2 regions of the Rhizobium sp. UGM030330-04 genome follow, and region 2 is predicted to be linked to the other one. Evidence: riboswitches for the same ligand, from Rfam matches in the RefSeq annotation. Region 2 holds a riboswitch; the other holds the start of a gene.

The links. A riboswitch is a leader RNA that binds a small molecule or an ion and turns the genes downstream of it on or off. The one in region 2 is predicted to bind cobalamin.
Region 1: it holds a riboswitch for cobalamin, as region 2 does, so the genes downstream of both, N434_RS18100 ((2Fe-2S) ferredoxin domain-containing protein) here and N434_RS05605 (DUF1636 family protein) in region 2, are expected to answer to the same signal.

What each region holds. Positions count from the first base shown of each region.
Region 1 covers NZ_QKML01000012.1:13,315-21,375, reverse strand. The annotation lists gene N434_RS18110 (ABC transporter permease) at 1-686, opposite strand, end outside; gene N434_RS18105 (ABC transporter substrate-binding protein) at 693-2,189, opposite strand; gene N434_RS18100 ((2Fe-2S) ferredoxin domain-containing protein) at 2,206-2,997, opposite strand; cobalamin riboswitch at 3,089-3,282, opposite strand; gene N434_RS18095 (LysR family transcriptional regulator) at 3,455-4,348, opposite strand; gene N434_RS18090 (hypothetical protein) at 4,471-4,665, shown strand; gene N434_RS18085 (chloride channel protein) at 4,829-6,610, opposite strand; gene N434_RS18080 (MBL fold metallo-hydrolase) at 6,713-7,537, opposite strand; gene N434_RS18075 (TatD family hydrolase) at 7,540-8,061, opposite strand, start outside.
Region 2 covers NZ_QKML01000003.1:85,655-93,715, reverse strand. The annotation lists gene cobG (precorrin-3B synthase) at 1-386, opposite strand, end outside; gene cobN (cobaltochelatase subunit CobN) at 386-3,736, opposite strand; gene cobW (cobalamin biosynthesis protein CobW) at 3,768-4,805, opposite strand; gene N434_RS05605 (DUF1636 family protein) at 4,802-5,227, opposite strand; gene N434_RS25710 (hypothetical protein) at 5,170-5,328, shown strand; cobalamin riboswitch at 5,350-5,569, opposite strand; gene cobO (cob(I)yrinic acid a,c-diamide adenosyltransferase) at 5,704-6,321, shown strand; gene N434_RS05595 (cobyric acid synthase) at 6,323-7,780, shown strand; gene cbiB (adenosylcobinamide-phosphate synthase CbiB) at 7,767-8,061, opposite strand, start outside.

The DNA.
Region 1 (8,061 bases), on a different contig from region 2:
TAAAACGCACCGCGATGCGCGTGGCGCCAGAGCGCCTGCCGGTGCGAAAGTCCCTTGGCGAGAGCGGTGCGAAAATACGGCTGTCGCGTGGTTTCGATCATGTCACGGCGGTAGATACGTGCAAAGACGGCAGCCGAATGGGAGGCGATGAGAAGGACGGGCAATATGATTGCTGTGATGTCGGTTCCGAAGGGTCGAATCCAGCGCAGCTGGACGCCGAGAACCCAGAGCAGGACAAGCCCCAGCCAGAAACCGGGAACAGCCTGCACGAAGACCGAAAATGCGCGGCTGGCACGATCGGCAATACCGCCCGGCCGCGCCGCAGCGCTGAAACCGAGCGGTACGGCGACGGCAATGGCGAGGAGAAGACCGGAAATACCGAGCATGAGCGAGAGAGGCAGACGCTCGATAAACTCCGCAAAGACGGATTCGCCGGTTCGGAAGGATCGGCCCCAGTCACCGGCGACGAAATCCGAAAGCCAGTGCAGATAGCGCAGGATGAGCGGGCGATCGAGGCCCCACCCTTCCCGCAGCGCCGCAACGGTTTCACTCGTGGCCGTCAGGTTCCACACCCGAATGGCAATCTGCACCGGATCGGCGGGCATCCATGCGATGAGCGTGAAGGATGCGAATGAAAGCGCAACCATTCCCAACACGGAATATATGCCGAACCGGAGCAATTGCATCTGACCTTACCGCGCTTCGCCTATATCGCCGCGCAGGACATAATAGTCGGAACCCCACGGCTCGTAGTTCTGCAGCCGCTTCGAAAGGCCGACATACCAGACCGGTGAAACCAGGAAGGATGCGGGAACGTCGGTAAACAGCTTTGCCTGCGCATCAAGCGCGATCGTGGCGCGTTCGCCGGCCTCGCCAGCCGTCGCGAAACGATCGAGAATGGCATCGAATTCGGGCGAGGCGTATTTCGCATAATTGAGCGAGGCGCCGCTGCGCAGCATCGAATTGAGGAAGAACGCCGGGTCTCCGTTCGGTGCGGTATGCTGCGCCCAGAGCGCGATGTCGAATTCACCGGCGGCAGCCACGTCCTGGATATTTTCAACGACCTTCGTGTCGAGTTCGATGCCTATTCTGGCAAGCTGCGCCTTGACCACCGGCAGCATGGTGACGAGGTCCCGGCGCTGCGGATAGGTAATGGCGAGAAGGCGAAGCGGCGTGCCGTCCTTCTCACGCTTCCCTGCCCCGTTTTTCGTCCAGCCGGCTTCGTCGAGAAGCGCTTCGGCCTTCGCAAGATCAGTCTGTCGCTGCTCCTTCCCGGCAAAGGGGAAATAGGCGGCATAAGCGCCGGTCGCGGGTTCACCGCCATTGATCGCAGCGGCGAGTTCCCTGCGATCGAAGCCGAGATCGAGCGCCTGGCGTACCTTGATATCGGCGGTAACCGGCCTCGTTGTGTTCAGGAAAGCGAGATATTGATAACCGACAGGGAAAGACTTGATCGTCAGATCCGGATTGGTTTTCAGACGGCTTACGACTTCTGACGGCAGACCGAAAGCAAGGTCCAGTTCACCCGCTTCCAGCGCCAGCGTCATGCTTTGCGCATCGCCGAACCTGCGAAAGTCAACCGGAGAACGGGCATCCGCATCGGCAAAATGGATGTTCGGCGTGAGCGTCAGTGATGTATCCGCCTTGAAATCCGCAATCTGATACGGCCCGGTGAACAGCGCCTTCCCGTCGGTTGCAGGCTTGTAGGCGATCAGCGGCCATTCCGCGAAAAGCGCCTGAAGAAAAGCCACCGGCTTTTCCGTGGTAATCATCAGCGTCAGGTCATCGGCCGCCTTGAAATCCAGCTTTCCACCCGTTGCCAGCGCCGCCTTGTTGGTCGCAAATGTGTGGTCGAAACCGGCGGCAAGTGCAGCCGCCGTTACAGGCGAACCATCGGAAAAGGCGTGGCCCGGTTTCAGCGTCACTGTCCAGCTGAGATCGCCGGTGCGTTCCACTTTTTCGGCAAGACCGGGCACAAGCCGCCCTTCCCGGTCGACGGTGAAGAGGTTTTCACCCACGCCGTGGCTGACGAGCGCCCAGCCGTTCGATCCCTTTGCCGGGTCGAGGCCGCTCGTGATGTAGGTGGCGCCAACGCGCAATGGCTCGGTGGCGAGAGCGCTGGCGCCCACACCCGTGATCAGGGCCGCAAGCCCGGCCGCGGCCAGACGTGAAAAGCTCTTTGCCGACATTCTATTTCCTCTCATGCTATTCGGACAGATTACGAAGCCGCTGTTTGCGGCCGGTCGGGTGGTAGGCGAAATCGTCAACGACGCGGCCACCCAGCAGGTGTTCGGCAACGATACGGTCGACTGCCTCTTCCGTGACGCCGCCATAATAGGTGCCCTCGGGAAAGACCTGCAGGACGGGCGCAAGGTTGCAGGGGCCAAGACAGGTGGACTTGGCGGTCATGGTGCCCTCACCCGTAATCCGAAGCTTCTGTCGCTCCTGCTGGTTGCGCAGATGGCCCCAGATCGCATCCGCACCCGCCGAATTGCACGGACCACCCTGGCAGACGAGCACGCGGCGCTTCTGTGCCGGGACCAGCGATCCCTCGCCAGCCGGGCGAACAGGCCCAGAGAGGTCAAGCGCCTGCGCCGTTTCGGCAAGATCTTCAAGCAGACGCGCCATCAGGCCGCTCGCTGTGGGGCTTGCTGTTATGGAAAGGGACGGCCACGGCCTGACGTCGCCTGCCCGCCATCGTTTCAGTGTCTTCGTCATCCAGTTGTGAAAACTGGGCTCCAGCGGCAGAATCAGTGGAATGATCAGGATATGGCCGACATCCTCATCGATCAGATTAAGCAGCGCTTCGCGGAGTGACGGTGTTCCCTGTTCCGTGAAGGCGATGCGAACGGTCCTTGCGCCGCAAAGCCCTTCAGCCTGCATTGCCAGACGCTGCATGTCCTGATGAGGCGCGGCGGCAAAGGCGGACTTCGCGACCAGCAGCACGGCGTCGGGCGCGGACGGCTCGTATTGGGTTGGTTGGATACTGTCTGTCACATTGCCTCATTCACGAGGCGGCGTCGAAAATGACAGGGTCTCCGGCTAAAGACCGGAAACAGCCATCATTCCCATGGCACCCCCCGACCACGGAATTACATGATGTCAGGCAGGTCTCCTGGCTTGCGGGTCGAGGCCGTCTCACCTGTCTTCCCGGCATCGCTGCCAGTGACATCGTGGGCGATAGGCTCACCGCTTACAGTTGCGGGACAGCTCCGGAATTTAACCGGATTCCCTCTTAGCTTCCGCCGGGCGGCGGAAGAACCATGACGGAGCGACCCTACACTGCCGCCGGTCACTGTCAACCGCCTGCACGGGTAGTCTGATTTCTGCGCAACAAAGCTTTGCGGTAATGTTACGTTATAAAATAACGTTAAACACGTGGCACGTGACGTCGTCAAGGCTCTCTCTTGTGAAACAGGCTGTTGAGACTGATGTGACCGGATGTCGGATGGCCTCAGCCCCGACCTTTCGCCATCGTCAGATAATCGACCACGGCTCGGGCATGCACGGGAAGCCCGGCGAAACTTCGCGCGCAGATAAGAAGATGACGGCGTGCCCAGACGTCGGAGATCGCGACGGTCTTGAAGGACAAATCGGCCTGATATCGACGGGCATAAACCTCCGGCACGATGGCGAGCCCGACGCCGCTGCTGACCATGGCGCAGATATCCTCGAAACTATCCAGACGGATACGCAGTTTGAACGGCCGGCCTTCACGCGCCGCATGGATTGCCAGATGCCCCTGAAGCGCGCTTTCCGCAGGCAGACCGACAAAAGGTTCGTCGAGAAGCTCCGCGAAAGTCACCATATTCCGGGCCGCGAGTGCATGGCTGGCAGGTGTGATCACAACCAGCCTGTCGATCTCGAAAGGCCGTGTTTCCAGCGTTCCCGTGTCGGTCGTGTCCGCCGCAATGCCGATATCCGCTTGCCCGGCGGCGACGGCCGCAACCACATCGGGGCTCTGGCGTTCCTCGAGGTCTATGTCGATTGTCGGGTGATCCACGAGATATTGCCGGAGAGCGCCGGGAAGATGCGCCATTGCCGCCCGCCCCGAGAATATCCGGACCTGCCCCCGCAGGCCCCGCGCATAAAGCTGGAGATCGCCCCTCATCTGTTCCATCTGCCCGAGAACGATACGGGCATGGTGGGCCAGAGCCTCCCCCGCCGGCGTCACCCTGACGCCACGGGCACCCCGGTCGAGAAGCGATACGCCGCTCATCTCCTCCATGCCGCGGATACGCGCGCTGGCGGAGGGCAAGGCCATCCCCGTGCGGTCTGCTCCCTGCGTAATACTTTCCGCCTCGACCACGTGAAGGAACAGACGGAGATCGGTCAAGTCGAAGCGCATTCGCCCCCTCCAGTCGGGACCCTTCGGATTATCCTAAGGGCTCCCTTGTATCTTCCGCATTGTGCGGAGTCACGGATGGCGATCATTGTCGCCATAGTTTTATTGACCCGGAACGACGATCCATGGACGCCTCCGAAGCCCTTCTCCGCGCCATCGCCTTCAGACTGGCGCTGCTTGTCCTTGCTGTTTTTGCCGCAAGGACGCTCCCCGATAACAGACCGGCAATCGATGCAACGGTGACCGCTGCGGCCACTTACGGATCGCCGCTTCCAGACGAGGACAGCACGGCCTTGGGCGACATGGTTTTGTACGATTAGACAAGCGGCGCCGGGCTGCGCGTAAACTTATGTTTCGGCCGTTGCCGACAGAAAGCGACCGACTATCGATTGCACCATGTCAGCCTCTTCGATCCGGAGAACGTATTGATGACTTGTAATTTCATATAAATATCAATTAATAAAGGTGCTTTTCTAATCTTGTTTATAACTCACCGGAAGCCTCCCGGCGCCTCAATTCGAGCTCTTCGCTGTAGCGCCTGAGCGTATGGCTTTCGGTGAGCAGGCCGACCGGGCGGTTCTCGATCTTGTCATTGACGACGACCAGCGCTTCGCTTTCCGTGGCGTCGAAGGCGGCGGCCGCCTGACGGGCATTCATGGTCGGCAGCAGCACGTCGTTCTTGTATTGCAGGTAGGTTTCGAGGCTGATCTTGCTCGGGTCGCGATCCATCGGATCGGCGTAGATTTCCGGCACGAGGACGATGCCGGCATAACGTCCGTCATCATGGGTCATGATCACCCGTTGCGTCGAACCGAGCGGGAATTTCTCCTTGAAGGCCGCAAGCCCCATGCTGACATTGGCCTTGCGGATATCGGCGCGCATCATCCTGCCGACGGTGAGATCGCGGATCCAGCCAATATCATGGGCGCTGCGAATGCTCTCGCCCCGGAGATGAAAACGCCAGGTCGCGAAAGAATAACCGAAGGTGGTGCGCACCACGAGCGAGGTGGTGATGACGGCTGCCAGTACCAGCGCGGTGATCTGGAAGTCGCCGGTCAGCTCCAGCGCCAGAAATGTCATCGTCAGTGGACCGCCGATAATGGCAGCGGCAAAGGCGCTCATGCCGATCACGGCATAAACGATCGGCGATGTCGACCCATAGCCGATATAGGGTGCGCAGAGCGCGAAAATCTTGCCAAGCAGCGAGCCCATGAACAGCGAGGCGAAAAACAGGCCACCACGGAAATTCGAACCGATGGAGATGGCGCTGGCCGCCGCCTTCAGCAGAAACAGTCCGGCCAGCCCGTATATCGTCAGCTCCGCATCGATATTGAGATGCAGCGCCCCATGGCCGCTTGACAGCACCTGCGGCGAAATCAGCGCGAGACCGCCCACCGCCACGCCGCCAATGGCAGGGCGCAGCCAGCCGGGAATGGCGCTCTTGCGCGCCGTCTCCTCGATGAAGGACACCGTCTGCATGAGCACGATACCGATCGCCGCGCACACGATGCCAAGAAAGATCGCCGGCACATAATCCGCCGGTGTCACGCGGCTGGCATCGATAATATCGATCGATATGCCGTGACCGCCAATAACACCGATGACAGTGGTGGCGACCAGCGCCGAGACGATGAGCGGCGCAAGCGTGACGACGGTGTAGGTGCCGATGATGAGTTCGATGGCGTAGAACGCTCCGGTCAGAGGCGCATTGAAGGCGGCCGCAATCGCTCCCGCCGCGCCGCAGCCGACAAGGATGCGCATGTCCCCTCGCCGCAGCTTCAGCTTGATGCCGATCTTCGAGGCGACGCCGCTGGCAATCTGCGTATAACCGGCCTCGAGCCCGACGGAGGCGCCAAAACCGTTGGAGACGATGTTCTGCACACAGACGATGATACTGTCCGTCAAGGACAGGCGGCCGCCGTGAAGTGCATTGGCCTCGATGGGGTCGACCATGGGCTTCTTGCGGGTCTTTGAAAGAATGAAGATGACCAGGCCGAGCACGATGCCGCCGATGATCGGCCCGGCCAGCACGGTCCATCCGGACAGGTCACTGCTGCTCAGCCGCTCGACACCGAAGACCAGCACATGCAGCGCCGTGCTCAAGGCGCCGATCAGCGCCACCAGAAGCCCCGCCGCAATGCCGATGAAGACGGCGAGGACCACCAGCCCCAGTTCGCCGCGCCGGAACATGGCCCGCAGCCTGCTGGCGCGCAGATTGTCGAAGAAGCTCGCCATACTGGGTGCACGGAAAGGCTTGGTCGACATGCTGTTCCTTTTCGGGCGGCGTCAAGGCGCGACGCCCTTCCTCTTCATTGTTTCAGAGTACATCCTTGTCCCAGGACCGGAAACCGCTTTGGGGGGACGTGCTCAGGGTGCTTCGATCTCGACCTCGAAACGCATCTGGTCATAAGCCGGTTCAACATTATCAGGCGTTTCACGCATCACCGTCTCATAATCGAGCGGAATGTGCATATGGGTCAAGATCGCCCTTTTGGGGGCAAATCTCTCGATCCAGCCGAGCGCCTGTTCCAGCGACAGATGGCTGGGGTGGTAACGGTGCTGCAGCGCGTCGATGACGAGGATATCAAGGCCGGCAAGTTTGGGCAGGCTTTCAGCCGGAAAGTCGCTGACATCGGTGCAATAGGCGACATCGCCGATGCGAAAACCGAGCGAATGCACGTCGCCATGCTGCTGCATATGGACCTTGAATTCTATCGGCCCGCCTGCCCCGTTTATCACCACCGGCGTATCCATGTCCGCGATGATCCTTGGCTCGACGATGGGCGGATAGCTGCTGCCCGGCGGTGTTTCAAGGCAATAGGCAAAACCGTCCTTTATGCGCGCCATGGTAATGCGATCGGCATAGATCGGAATACGGCCCTGCTGAATGGCGAAATAGATGCGCAGATCATCGATGCCATGCAGGTGATCGGCATGTGCATGCGTGTAAAGCACGGCATCGACCGCCTCGACCTTCGCCGCGATCATCTGCTCGCGAAAATCCGGACCGGTGTCGATGACGACAGTCGTCTTGCCGCCATCCGGGCCGATCTGCTCCACCATGAAGGCCGTGCGCGTGCGCCGATTCCTGGGGTTTTCAGGATCGCAGGCGCCCCAGTCGCCGTTGATGCGCGGAACGCCGGGAGACGACGCGCATCCGAGAACCGTGAAGCGGCGACGGTAAGTTGCCACGCCTACACCCTTGTCATCTTGGAGAAGCAGCGGAAGGCGTTTTCGGTGGTGATTTCCGCCATGCGTTCATAGGAAACGCCATGAACCTCGGCCAGAACCTCGGCCGTATTGACCACATAGGACGGCTCGTTGCGTTTTCCCCGCCAGCGCTTCGGCGCAAGATAGGGCGCATCGGTTTCCACCAGCAGCCGGTCAGGCGCAACGGTGGCGGCGATATCGCGGATATCCTGCGATTTCGGGAAGGTGAGAATGCCGGAGAAGGAAACATAACCGCCAAGCTCGACACCGGTTTTCGCCAGCTCAGGACCAGCGGAGAAGCAGTGCAGAATGAAGGGGAATGCTCCCTTGTCGCTTTCCGTGCGCAAAATAGCAGCCATGTCGTCATCGGCGCTGCGGCTGTGAATGACGAGCGGCAGCTTCGTCCGTCTAGCCGCCTCGATATGGCGAATGAGGCCGGTTTTCTGGTCTTCCGGCTTCTGCGTGTCGTAGAAATAATCCAGTCCCGCCTCGCCGATCGCCACGAT
Region 2 (8,061 bases):
GCGAGCCGGTGGGCCTCTTTCCGAATCTGGTCGGCAAGAAAACGGCCATCGGCGATTTCCACATCGTCCCGGCCGGCAAGAGGCGAAGTCTCGACCGCCAGCCCTTCGCGCAGCGGCAGGCCAAGCGCCAGCACATCCTTTTCCAAGGCGCATGCGCTTTCCGGCGTCAGGCCACGGAACTGGAGGCTGCCGCGTGCGGTGATGTCGAGCAGCCCATTGCCGTGCCGCTCGGCGAGATCACAAAGTGTCACCATCATACGGGGCGAGATATCCGCCTCGAAAGCTACTCGCGACAGAAAACCATCGCCGGTCCGCATGGGTGCCGAGAGCGCCGGGCAAAGACCGCGGCGACCGAATGGCTGAACGGGATCGGCAGCAGCAGCCATCATGCGCCCACCCTTTCGGAACGGGGCATGATCAGCATTTCAAGCTCCGCATCCACCGCATTTCGCCGGCTGTGCCACAGGCCGCGACGGCGGGCGGACAGGAAACGTTCGGCCATCACCTGTGCTGCCTTCGGATTTTCCCGCAGGATGAAATCGCGCACCTCCTCATTGCCGAAATAGGCATCATAAAGCGCCTCTATCAGCGAAGAGGAAACCACATGGGTGGTTTCGGCAAAACCAACGAGCCTATCCACCGTTTCGGCAAATTCCGCCGCTCCGCGTGGGCCATGCCGCATTTGGCCGGCAATGAAGCGCGGGTTGACGGCGCGTGCGCGCGCTACCCGCGTCAGCGCCTGCGTCATCGACCTTGCACGCGGGCGTGCCGGATCGGTCGTATCCAGCGCTACAATATCGGCTACACCACCCAATGCTGCCTTCGCAGCAGAAAAGCCGCCGATGAAGGCCACATCGGAAGAACCGTCAAGAAGATCACGGCCGGGGTCGTCGCCGGTATGGACAAGGAGATCGGCCCGACGTACCAGCTCCACAAAACCGGCATCTTCAAAAATCTCCAGCCCGTCAGCACCGCCGAAAGCATGGCTTGCCGCATCGAGATAGGCCTGCCCCAGTTCCTCGCGTTCGTCCCATTTTCCGCTGGCGAGTTTTTCCTCGATACCCGCGCCATAGGTGCCAGGCGCGGAGCCGAAGATGCGCGCCGGAACATGCCCGAGCGCGGCCGCCTCTTCCGCCAGCGGATTGTCGCCCGGCGCCTCATCCCGCCGCGCCACGGCCTTGGCAGCCGTATCAAGCAGCGCGATCAGTGCCGGAAACATGTCGCGAAACAGGCCGGAAATGCGAAAGGTGACATCGACCCGCGGCCGCCCGAAGCTCGCCGGCGGCAGAACCTCGATGCCGGTAACGCGGCCAGTCGCCGGGTCATGGATCGGCCTTGCGCCCATCAGATGCAGCGCCTGCGCCACATCCTCACCGCCATTGCGGAGACTCGCACTGCCCCAGAGATCAAAAACCAGATGTTTCGGCCAGTCGCCATGGCTTTGCAGATGATGGCGCAGCACCTCCTCACCCGCCATGCGACCCAACTCGAAAGCCGTCGGCGTCGGCATGGTGCGCGGATCGGCAGCATAAAAATTACGCCCGGTGGGCAGCACGTCGAGCCTTCCGCGCGCGGGTGCGCCGGAAGGGCCGGGGGGGATGTGACAACCGTCGAGCGCGGCAAGCAGCGCGGCTTTCTCCGCCTTCGCGCTTTCAAGCCTCAACGGATCGGCCTCGCCTTCCGGGCAGCGGCCGAAAATATGTTGACCATCCTTGATGGCGAAATCCTTGAGGTCGCAGAGAAAGGCGTCGATGCGCGACAAAGCCGCATCGGCATCGTCCTTCGCACCCACGCCCGCCTCTGCCGCAAGCCCGGTTTCCAGCGCCTTTTCAACGATCAGTTTCGCCAGCCGATCGCGGCGGCGGCGATCCAGCCCATCGGCCTGCGCATATTCGTCAACCAGTTGTTCCAGAGCCGATTGTTCCGGCGAGAGCCCGGCATTGACCAGCACCGGCGGAACATGGCCGATGGTCACAGCCGCAATCCGCCGTTTTGCCACCGCCGCCTCGCCGGGATTGGAGACGATAAAGGGATAGACCACCGGCAGCGGACCGGTGACGATTTCGGGAAAACAATCGCGCGAAAGCGCCACCGTCTTGCCCGGCAGCCATTCCAGCGTGCCATGCGCGCCGACATGCACGATGGCGTGTGCAGCCGCTACCCGCTGCATCCATGTGCCGAAAGCGACAAGCGCGTGACGCGGCGGCAGGGCAGGATCGTGGTAATCCACCCGCCGATCCTCATTGCGACCCCGGTCCGGCGCAAGCGCCACGAAAACATTGCCAAAGCGGGCAACGCGAAAGCGGAATGCGCCATCAACAAGCACATCGTCACTTTCCGCAGTTCCCCATGTTGCATTCAGGGCAGTTGCGGCAGCGGCCGGCAATGCGGTCAGGAAATCGCGATAGTCAGAAAGATCGACCGTCGCTTCCTGCTGTTCAACGCAGTCGAGCAACGCTCGCGCCGTGTCTGGAATATCCGACACCGCATATCCTGCATCAGCAAGATCGCGCAGCATTTCAAGCACGCTTTGCGGCACATCCAGACCGACGGCATAACCCGTGCGCCCCGGTGCCGCACCCGGATAATCCGGCATCAGAATGACGATACGGCGATCCTGCGGCGGCGCCTGTTTCAATCGCAGAAAGGCCGCGATGCGCTTCGCCACCTGTTCGATACGATCCGCCTCCGGCACATTCAGCAGGCTGCCACCGCCATCCGCCCGCACCTGCTTGAACGAAATCGCCCCGGCGAGAATCCGGCCATCCAGTTCCGGCAGAACCACATGCATGGCAAGATCGGAGGGGTTGAGGCCACGCGCATTTTCCGCCCAGCCATCACGCCGGGTGGTCGCCATCACCACCTGAAAAACAGGGACACCGAGACGGTCAAACAGCGTCCGTCCGTCCTCATCCGTCTGGCTGGCGAAAGCGGTCGCAGCAATGATGGCCGCAGGCTGCAGGTCAGGCAACACACTTTCGAGAAAACGGATCGCTTCCCCGTCCTTCAGGCCGCTGACGAAAATCGGCAGTGGCGCAAAACCGTGCCCGGAAAGTGCGTGGAAGAGCGCATCCACGGGTGCTGCATCAGCCGCCAGCAGCATGGAGCGATAAAAGAGAATGGGCAGTATGACTGCATCGGCTGGAAAATCGGCAAGGGCTTCCGCTTGACTGACAACACCCTGCCCGGGCCGGTAAAATCCGGCCTTCGGCAGAGGCTCGGCCTCGATATCCGGCCACGCGCCATCCTTTGCCAGAGCCGCAAGACCAGTTGCAAGGCTGCCCATATTCGCCTTTCCCCCTTCACGGAAAAAGGAAAGGGCAGAGGCCAGTATCTGCCTGTCCACGGTCGAGGCCGCTTCGAGCTTTTCGTCCCTGTCGCTGCATTCGCCCGGCAATAGCAGAAGCTTGATGCCGCGCCGTCGGGCCATCATGGCAAGCTGATCGACACCATAGCGCCATCGATCCGCTCCACCGAGAATCCGGATAAGGATAACGCGGGCGCGCTCCGCCGTCTTTTCGATCCAGAGATCGACCGACATGGGATGCCGAAGCTCGGAGAGGTTGGCGGCGGAGAGCGACGGGAGAACATCGCCAGCCTGCCGCCACGCCCTTTCCAGCCCGGCAAGATCGCTTGCCGAAAAAGACAGCATCACCACATCCGAACGGGGCTGGTTGAGATCAACCGGCTCGATCAGATCGTCCAGGGACGAGGATGTGGTGGCGAGAATATGCATCTAAGGCATTCCCAGTAAAAGTCCGTAGCGGTCAGGCGGCCAGCATCTGCTCGATCTTTTCGCGGTTGATGCCCTTTTCACCAATGATAACGAGCCGGCTGCGGCGTTCCTCACCCGCCGCCCATGGGCGGTCATAATAATGATTGACGCGGCTGCCGACAGCCTGCACCTGCAGGCGCATCGGCTTTGCGGAAACTTCGATGAAACCCTTGATGCGCAGGACATTTTCCGCAGCCGCCGTCTCGGCGATGCGGGCTGCCAGCGCCTCCGGGTCGCTCACGGCCGGCAGGTCGATGACGAAGCTGTCGAAATCGTCGTGTTCATGGTCGAACGCGCCATCGTGATGGGTACGGCGGTTTTCGATATCCTCTTCCACCGCAAGGCCAAGGCCGATCAGCACGGCAGGATCGATGGCGCCATTCGACGCGACAACGATCTTCGCCGCCCTTGGCAGGTGTTCGAGCACATGAGCCTTCGCCTTCTCGAGACCGGCATCGTCAAGAAGATCGGCCTTGGTCAGCACGATAAGATCGGCGCAGGCGACCTGATCCTCGAAAACTTCCTCTACCGGATCATCGTGATCGAGCGCCTCGTCATTGGCCCGCTGGGCGGCAAGTGCTTCCATATCGTGGGCAACCTGTCCCTCGGCAAGGGCTGCGCCATCCACCACGGCCACCACGGCATCCACCGTCACGCGGCTCTTGATCGCCGGCCACTGGAAGGCCTGCACCAGCGGCTTCGGCAGGGCGAGACCCGACGTTTCGATGAGGATATGCTCCACCTTCGGCTGGCGGCTAAGGATTTGTTCGATAGCGGGCTGGAAATCATCCGCCACCGTGCAGCAGATGCAGCCATTGGCCAGTTCGACGATGTTTTCTTCCGGGCAGCTTTCAATACCGCAGCCCTTGAGAATTTCGCCATCGATGCCGATATCGCCGAATTCATTGACGATGATGGCGAGCCGCTTGCCATCCAGCTTTTCGAGCAGGCCGCGCAGCAGCGTGGTTTTTCCGGCCCCCAGAAAGCCGGTGACGATGGTGCAGGGAACGCGGTCCAGAAGGGTGCTCATAATCTCTCCTCGGTAAAATCGAATGGGGGAATGCGCGCCACCATGCCGCGCTTTAACGGTTCGGGGCGGCCGCGCCAGGGCATCAGGCCATCGGGGGCGGCGGCCAGCAGCCTTGCGCCAGTCAGCAGGTCTTCAGCGTCACCGGGTGTCAGGCCGCCGAACACATAGGACCAGCCATCGGCGCTGCGCAGAACGGCGCTGAGGCCACGCTTGCAATTGGCGAGGCAATTGACGGAACGGACGGCAATTCCGAATTCCTCCGCCTTCGCGATGGTGGCATCGGCAAGACGCGAACCGGGACGCGGTTCGGCATTCGGATCGGCGTCATCGCGACAGCTTCGGCAAACGAAGACAGTCACGCCGGATGCTGTTTCATCCTGTGTGTTTCCGCCTGCGCCTGCAGATGTCGCTGAAATATCCAAACCGTCCCGCTTCCCGCGCCATTAAAAAAATATTCGGGGGTGCGGATATCGAAAACGGCACGCGGACAGGCGCAAACCGGCTGTTCGATCTGACCGACTGACCGGAGCACCCCGCCCGGCAGACGTTTTTTCCTGAAACGGCAGGTCTCCTGGCTTGCGGCTCGATCAACACCCGGACACCGCCTTCCCGAACCCATCTTCAAAGGTCCAGTGGCTTTACGGTGCGGGCTTACCGCTTACAGTTGCGGGGGCAGCCACGGAGTAACCCATTTTCCGGGTGGAACCGTGTTCCCTCTTAGCTTTTCCCGTTGCCGGGAAAAGACCGTCAGTTCGTTACCCTTAGGCCGAACGGACGTAAGGGTCAATGCCGGGGGCCTGCGGCCGGCACATTGCCGGGTGCGGCAAATTGGGTATAGTCGCCGCTCCGAATGGCGGGCACACCGGTTCCCGCGCAGCTGGATAAGAAGGAACATGCGATGACACGCGACATCAGCGACAGCGAAGCCGAACGCCACCGGCAGAAAATGGTCAACCGCAAGACGGTACAGGATGCCGAAGTCGCGGCAAAAACCATCGAAAAAGGCCTGCTGATGGTCAATACCGGCCCCGGCAAGGGCAAGTCCACGGCTGCTTTCGGCCTTGCGCTACGCATGCTCGGCACCGGGCGGCGGGTCGGCGTCGTGCAGTTCATCAAGGGCGCATGGTCGACGGGCGAACAGCAGGCCCTGACGCTGTTCGGCGACAAGGTTGTCTGGCGCACCATGGGCGAGGGTTTCACGTGGGACACGCAGGATCTGAAGCGCGATGTTGCCGCAGCCACGAAGGCCTGGGAAGAAGCCAAGGCCCTGATGGCCGACGAAACCATCGGCCTCCTGATCCTCGACGAACTGAACATCGCGCTACGTTACGACTACCTGCCGCTGGAAGACGTCGTTGAAACCCTGTCCAGTCGCAGGCCCGATCTGCATGTCATCGTCACCGGTCGCAATGCCAAGCAACCACTGATCGACGCCGCCGATATGGTGACGGAGATGACGCTGGTGAAACATCACTTCAAGGCGGGTGTGAAGGCGCAGGCCGGGATAGAATTCTGACATGACCGCGCGGGTGCTGATGTTTCAGGGAACCGGCTCGGATGTCGGCAAATCGCTGATGGTGGCTGGCCTTGCCCGGGCCTTCACCCGGCGCGGCCTGTCCGTCATGCCGTTCAAGCCACAGAACATGTCTAACAACGCGGCGGTGACCGCCGATGGCGGCGAGATCGGCCGTGCGCAGGCGTTGCAGGCACGGGCGGCGGGTGTACCGCTCTCGGTTCACATGAACCCGGTACTCCTGAAACCCCAGAGCGAAACCGGCGCACAGGTGGTGGTGCAGGGCAAGATCGTCGGCAATGCCAGAGCGGCCGATTATCAGCATATGAAGGCCGGGCTGATGCCGCGCGTGCTGGAGAGCTTTGAACACCTGAAACAACAGGCCGATCTGGTGCTGGTGGAAGGGGCGGGCAGCGCGTCTGAAATCAACCTGCGCGCCAATGACATCGCCAATATGGGTTTCGCCCGCGCAGCCGATGCCCCCGTCATCCTGATCGGCGATATCGACCGGGGCGGCGTCATCGCCAGCCTTGTCGGCACCAAAACCGTGCTCGAAAACGATGATGCGACAATGATCGCGGGCTTCATCGTCAACCGTTTTCGCGGCGATCCCGCACTGTTTTCCGATGGCATGCGGATGATTGCGGAAAAGACCGGCTGGGCTTCCATAGGGCTTCTGCCGCATTTTTCCGACGCCGCGAAACTGCCCGCAGAGGATGCGCTCGGACTATCCGGCCCGGCACAGCAAAAAGCCGGTGCAAAAATCCGCGTCGCCGTGCCAATCCTGCCGCATATTTCCAATTTCGATGATCTCGATCCCCTCGACATGGAACCGGATGTGGAGCTGATCCGCATACGGCCGGGCGAGACAATTCCAGCCGATTGCCGGCTGGTGCTGCTTTGCGGCTCGAAATCCACCATCGCCGATCTCGCCGTGCTCAAAGATGCGGGTCTCGATATCGATATAAAGGCCCATGCCCGGCGCGGCGGTTATGTTCTCGGGCTTTGCGGCGGATACCAGATGCTTGGAAAAACCGTTGCCGATCCCGAGGGCATCGAAGGACCGCCGGCGACGGTTGCCGGGCTTGGTCTGCTGGATGTCGACACGGTTCTGACCGGAGACAAGCGACTGGTCTCCGTGAGCGGAGCGACTTTCGATGGCGTTGATTTATCCGGCTATGAAATGCATGTCGGTGAAACCAGAAGCGCTGGAAACAGCCAGCCGTTTTCGATAGTCAACGGACATGCCGATGGAGCGTTATCGCCGGACGGCCGCGTCTTCGGCACCTATATTCACGGTCTTTTCGCGGATGATCACCAGCGCAGCGCCTGGCTGAAGCGGCTTGGCGGCCAGCGTTCGGAACTGAATTATGATGCGCAGGTGGAGGCCGTCCTTGATCGTCTTGCCGCACACATGGAGCAGCATCTCGATCTCGACAGGCTGCTTGCTATAGCGCGATGAGGATTGCCAGAAGACCAAACAGGCCGATCAGCAACCCGTCGGCGATCCGTGCCAGCTGAAGTGCCGTGCGAATATCACCAGCAACGAGCGTCGCCCTTCCGCCTTCACCCATGAAACGCGCCTCGATCATCTGCCCGCCATAGGAACGCGGCCCGGCAAGCGCAAAACCGAGCGCGCCGGCAAGCGCCGCCTCCGGCCAGCCGGCATTGGGAGAACGGTGGTGGCGCGCATCGCGACGGATCGCGGCAATGGCCCCTTTGGGCGATGCGCCTTTCACGAAG